2 regions of the Bacillus cereus group sp. BfR-BA-01316 genome follow, and region 2 is predicted to be linked to the other one. Evidence: riboswitches for the same ligand, from Rfam matches in the RefSeq annotation. Region 2 holds a riboswitch; the other holds the start of a gene.

Region 1 (3,179 bases), on a different contig from region 2:
ATGAAGAAAAAACAGTGTTATATGTGTATACACCAATGTGTGGAACATGCCAATTAGCAAAGAAGATGTTAACGGTCGTCGAGATGACGATTGAAGATTTGAAAATTGGAATGTTAGATTTAAATTATGCCCCGCATTTAGCGAAAGAGTATGGGATAGAAAGTGTACCGTGTTTACTTATTTTTGAAAATGGGACACTGATGAAGAAAATATATGCATTTCATTCGGTTGAATATTTATATACGGAATTAAAGTAGGCGGCAAAGTTTTTGCCGCCTCGACATATTTCTTGGGAAATATGTCGACATGCGTGATAGATACAGTATTTGTCGAGCGAAAGTAACAGGATTGCTCTTTAATAAGAGGGAATGGTATGTAATAGAAAGTGATATGAGGGATGTGATTTAGGATGAAATTATATTCTTTGCTGCAATCATTTGTAAATTACGCTAATGGTCAATATCATTTAGAACCGCTTTTAAGGCAAGGAGAAAGAACTGTTAATTTTCGTTTTGGAGATGAATGCTGTTCGTTACAAATTTCAAGAGATTATATAGAACTTTTGAAAGAGGCGAGAGGAACGGAACAAATCGTTTGTTTAGAGGAAGAGGATGTACAAAAATTAGTGACTGGAAATATGAGGTTGCAAAAGTTAATGAGTGATGGACGGGTACAATATTCTGGAACGTATCGAACGATGTTATTAGTTGAATCGATGTTTCATATATGTAAACCGATGTCAGTCGGAGCTTAAAATTCTGAAGTTTCTTTTTTTACGAAAATTTCTGTTGACACAGCATGTGGATATTGATACAATTCAATTCATAAAATATAGACAATTTCATAAATTTTAAATCAGACGAAAATTTAATCTGATTTCTCTTATTAAGAGAGGTGGAGGGACTGTGCCCTGTGAAGCCCGGCAACCGTCAACTTATGTTGAAATGGTGCCAATTCCTGCAAAGCAAATGCTTTGAGAGATGAGAGAGAGGTATAATGTTGTTATATACGCATATAAACCTTTCTGCTTCTCTAGAAGCGGAAAGGTTTTTTTGTTGTTTGAATGCGGAGGACATTCAAACAGCAAGATGAGCAGTAGCGATAGATTACACGCATCAAAAATAAAAAATTGCGGAGTAAATCTAAAATCTTTATGAAATCTAGCTCCAGCGGCTAGAACAGTCGGTCGTTTCATCCCTTCCTATGAGGCAAAAAGCGCCTCTACGTCAGGGATTCCAACGCCCTCTTGTTCTAAACGAGCCGCTTGCGCTTTTTATTTAAAAAAGGGGTGATACACCATGATTTTATTAGAGAATGTAAAGAAAATATATAAGGCAAAAAGCGGTGATGTCACTGCTGTAGATAACGCCAACTTACAAATAGAGAAAGGCGAAATATTTGGTGTTATCGGATATAGTGGCGCTGGGAAAAGTTCTTTAATCCGATTGTTTAATCAGTTAGAGAAACCAACGTCTGGGCAAATTACAATTGCGAATCGTGTGATTTCAGCAATTACTGGAAATGAACTTCGTAAGGCAAGACAAGAAATCGGAATGATTTTTCAGCATTTCAACTTACTTTGGTCACGAACTGTGCGTGAAAATATCGCATTCCCACTTGAAATTGCAGGTGTCGATAAGGCGGAGAGAAGAAAACGTGTCGATGAGTTAATTCATCTTGTTGGATTAGAGGGAAGAGGAGACGCGTACCCATCTCAGCTAAGTGGTGGACAAAAGCAGCGCGTCGGGATTGCAAGAGCGTTAGCTAACAATCCACAAGTACTTTTATGTGATGAAGCAACGTCAGCTCTTGATCCGGAAACGACGGATCAAATTTTGGATTTATTGTTAGATATTAATAAGCGTCTCGGATTAACAATTGTATTGATTACGCATGAGATGCACGTTATTCGCAAAATTTGTAATCGAGTTGCTGTAATGGAGAAAGGGAAGATCGTAGAAACGGGTCCAGTACTTGACGTATTCCGTAATCCACAGCAAGACATTACAAAACGATTTGTACAGCAGTTAACTGATTCTGAAGATACGAATGAAACGATTGAAAGTTTAATAGAAAAGTATCCAGATGGAAAAGTAATTCGTTTGCAGTTTGTCGGTGAAGCGGTAGAAAGACCGGTACTTCAAAGGTTAATGCAGCGCGGTGATATAGAAGTTAGCATTTTGCAAGGAAATATCGCACAAACGAATAACGGCTCTTACGGAAGTTTAGTCGTTCATTTAAATGGTGAAGAAACAGCAATCCAGCAAGCAATAGAAGGGATTCATCAAGATCAAGTAGAGCTGGAGGTGATTGCACATGGATAAGTTAATCGCAAATGTTGATTGGAATCAAATGTTAGAAGCAACTGGTGAAACGTTATATATGACGGCAATCGCAGCGCTTGCCACATTTGTTTTAGGACTTATTTTAGGACTATTACTCTTTATGACAGCGAAAGATAATTTATGGGAAAATAAAGCGATTAATACGGTGATTGGAGCGTTTGTAAACATTTTCCGTTCTATACCGTTCATCATTTTAATTATTTTATTAATCCCATTCACAAAGATTCTTCTCGGAACAATTCTCGGAGCGAGTGCAGCGCTGCCAGCTTTAATTATTGGAGCGGCACCATTTTACGCGAGAATGGTTGAAATCGCACTTCGTGAAATTGATAAAGGTGTAATTGAAGCTTCAAAAGCAATGGGAGCAAAAACAAGCACAATCATTTTGAAAGTATTAATTCCAGAAGCGTTACCAGCATTAGTATCTGGTATTACGGTAACGACAATTGCTTTAGTAGGTTATACAGCAATGGCAGGTGTTGTTGGTGCTGGTGGCCTTGGAACACTTGCTTATTTAGAAGGGTTCCAGCGAGGAAATAACGATGTAACAATCGTTGCGACAATTTGTGTATTACTAGTTGTATTTTTCATTCAGTGGATTGGTGATAGTGTAACGACTCGAATAGATAAAAGATAATGAAAAACGGGAGGGTATTTCAAATGAAAAAATTATTACTTACAGCACTTATTACAACTTCGATTTTTGGGCTAGCTGCTTGTGGTGGGAAAGATAAAGATGAAAAGAAACTAGTTGTTGGTGCTTCTAACGTACCGCACGCTGTTATTTTAGAAAAGGCAAAGCCGTTACTTGAGAAAAAAGGAATTGAGTTAGAA
Region 2 (3,179 bases):
CAATGATATCTTCAAGAGCTTCACGTGTCGGATTTCCAGATCGACTATAGTCGTACTTTCCGAAAGCATCTACATCAAACTGATGAAATGTTGATGTGTTATAGATGGGAACGTTAACAGCTCCTGTGTGTGTGTCATGCTTGTATTGATTATGCAGTAAAAGCGTATCTATGGAATAACTCATATTCTTACACCTTCTTTTACAATTTTAATTGCTTGCTTTAAGTCTTGAATTAAATCATTGCTATTTTCGATGCCGACTGAAAAACGGAGAAGACGATTACACACACCACGTGCTGTTCGAACTTCTTCAGGAATATCGGCATGAGTTTGCGTTGCTGGATAAGTCATTAAACTTTCGACGCCGCCAAGACTTTCAGCAAATGTAATTAAGGATAAAGATTGTAAGAAAGGATTAATCCAAGTTTCATCTTGAAGGCGAAATGAAATCATACCACCTCTTCCTGGATAAAATACATCTGTCACACCATCTTCATCATTTAAATAAGCAACAATTGCATGAGCATTTTCTTCATGCTGTTTCATGCGAAGTGCTAAAGTTTTCATGCCTCGAATTAATAGCCATGAATCAAACGGGCTTAAGACAGCACCAGAGGCATTATGATAATGAGCAAGCTCCTCGCAAAGAGATTTCCCTTTCGCAACGACAAGTCCGCTTAGTACATCGTTATGCCCGCCTAAATATTTAGTTGCGCTATGAAGGACGATGTTTGCACCTTCTGTTAATGGTTGCTGTATATAAGGTGTATAGAACGTGTTATCTACAATAAGAAGTAGTCCGTGCCTTTTCGCTACACTTGCTACATTGGCGATATCAGTTACTTGCATTAATGGATTAGTCGGTGTTTCTATGAAAATAGCCTTCGTTTGAGATGTGATTGCTTGCTCAATTTGTTTAATAGATTGTGTATCTACGTATCTACATCGAATATTCCACTTGTCTTCATGTTCGGAAAATAGACGATATGTTCCTCCGTATAAGTCTTCAGATACGATAAGCTCATCTCCGGAACGGAATAGTGAAAGGACAAGGAGGACAGCCGCCATTCCTGAGCTACAGGCATACCCTTGCTCACCGATTTCTAAATCTGCAATTGCCTGTTCTAAAAGACCGCGAGTCGGATTTCCAGTTCTTGAATAGTCAAAGCCAGTAGATTTACCAATTCCTTCGTGACGATAAGCAGTTGAGAAATAAACAGGTGGATTAACAGTTCCTGTTGTAGCTTCGCTACGGTTCCCGATTTGTGCTAGTTTTGTTTCGATTGTTGACATGTGAAAATTCCCCCTTTTTAAAGTGAACGACTAAGTGAATTTAAAATAAAAAAAGCCTTCTAAGAAGAAGGCTTTCGGTTTGAATAGAGTCTTCTTCTCATCTGTCAAATCTTTCACAATTTGCTGGAATTAGCACCTTATTAACGAATGAATGTTAATGGTTGCTGAGGCGTCATAGGGCCAGTCCCTCTACCTCTCTAGATAAGAATGTTCGTATGAAATTTTTATTATGTTTTTAACTTTACAACAAAAGATAATTGAATTGCAACTTTATTTTAAATTATTTTTATTTTTCCGCAAGTGTCATTGACTTTTATTTTTGTGCATGCTAAATTTATTAAAAAATTAACAGACATTGTTAAAAGGGGAACGTATTTCCTTTTAGCTACATAAATAAAATAATAAAGACAAACTCTTATTGAGAGCGGTGGAGGGAAAGGCCCTGTGAAACCCGGCAACCTGCAAACTAAATGTTTGAAACGGTGCTAAAACCTGCAAAACGTGTGTTTTGCATAATAAGAGGAGGAACAATTATGTCCCCCTCTTCAAAGTGAAGAGGGGGTTTTTATATTGATAGAAATGAGGGAGATTCGTGAAATTACTAGATTTATTATCAAAAGGAATTGTAATAGGTGATGGAGCAGTTGGAACTTTATTACATTCGCATGGTTTACAAAGTAGTTTTGAAGAATTGAATTTGTCTGATCCGGACTTAATTATATCGATCCATAAACAATATGTAGCTGCTGGAGCGGATGTTATTCAAACGAATACGTATGGTGCGAATGAAGCGAAACTCCGCATGTATGGTCTAGAAAATCAAGTTGTCCAAATTAATAAAGCGGCAGTGAATATTGCGAAAGCATCGGTAACAGAGCGGAATGCAATTTTAGGGACAATTGGAGGTATGAAACATATTGGTGCTGTTACAACGACTGATATAGAGCGAGAATTTATGTTACTTGAGCAGGCAGGTGCTTTACTAGAAGAACAGGTTGATGGATTACTATTAGAAACTTTTTATGATGAATTTGAATTATTGCATGCCGTTAAAGTATTGCGTAAACAAACGAATATTCCGATTGTTGCTCAGTTAGCGTTACATGAGGCAGGTACGACTCAAAATGGGAATGATGTCAATGAAATATTAAAACAGCTTTTAGATTACGGTGCCAATGTTGTTGGATTGAACTGTCAACTGGGGCCACTTCATATGACGGAAGCTTTCAAAATGATATCGATTCCTCAAAATGGCTATTTATCAGCATATCCGAATGCAGGTCTTCCGAATTATGTGGAGGGGCGTTACGTATATGAGGGAAGTCCAGCATATTTTGAAGAGATGACACCAAAATTTATTGAACAAGGTATTCGTTTATTAGGTGGTTGTTGTGGTACTACCCCGGAACATATTGAAGGAATGAAACGTGCTATTGCAAATGTTGTACCTGTAATAGCAAAGGAGACGATTCAAAGGCCTACAGTGGTCCATACACATGAGAAGCGTTCGAGAGCTCATGTTACTCTCGCAGAGAAGGCAAAGAAACAAACGACAGTTGTAGTGGAATTAGATCCACCGAAAACTTTAGACACGCAGCGATTTTTTGAAGGGGCAAGAGCACTGAAAAGGGCTGGAGCGGATGCTATTACTCTAGCAGATAATTCATTAGCATCTCCTCGCGTTTCGAATATGGCTATGGGTGCATTATTAACGAAGCATGATATTCCGGTATTGACGCATTTAACGTGTAGAGATCATAACGTCATTGGACTGCAGTCTCATTTACTTGGATTATCAGCATTAGGTATGGAGGAAGTGTTAGCTTTAACTGGTGATCCAGCGCGCGTTGGTGATTTTCCAGGTGCAACTTCTGTATATGATTTGT

What was found. Region 2 has a riboswitch for S-adenosylmethionine ahead of metI (cystathionine gamma-synthase/O-acetylhomoserine thiolyase). Riboswitches for the same ligand answer to the same signal wherever they lie in the genome.
Positions count from the first base shown of each region.
Region 1: linked by a shared signal. The riboswitch ahead of MR071_RS01125 (methionine ABC transporter ATP-binding protein) and the one ahead of metI (cystathionine gamma-synthase/O-acetylhomoserine thiolyase) in region 2 are both predicted to bind S-adenosylmethionine.

Region 1 covers NZ_JAKUGX010000001.1:219,887-223,065, forward strand. The annotation lists gene MR071_RS01115 (thioredoxin family protein) at 1-257, shown strand, start outside; gene MR071_RS01120 (hypothetical protein) at 410-754, shown strand; SAM riboswitch class I at 880-987, shown strand; gene MR071_RS01125 (methionine ABC transporter ATP-binding protein) at 1,299-2,324, shown strand; gene MR071_RS01130 (methionine ABC transporter permease) at 2,317-2,982, shown strand; gene metQ (methionine ABC transporter substrate-binding lipoprotein MetQ) at 3,006-3,179, shown strand, end outside.
Region 2 covers NZ_JAKUGX010000002.1:110,676-113,854, reverse strand. The annotation lists gene metC (cystathionine beta-lyase) at 1-184, opposite strand, end outside; gene metI (cystathionine gamma-synthase/O-acetylhomoserine thiolyase) at 181-1,293, opposite strand; SAM riboswitch class I at 1,388-1,501, opposite strand; SAM riboswitch class I at 1,706-1,815, shown strand; gene MR071_RS02270 (bifunctional homocysteine S-methyltransferase/methylenetetrahydrofolate reductase) at 1,886-3,179, shown strand, end outside.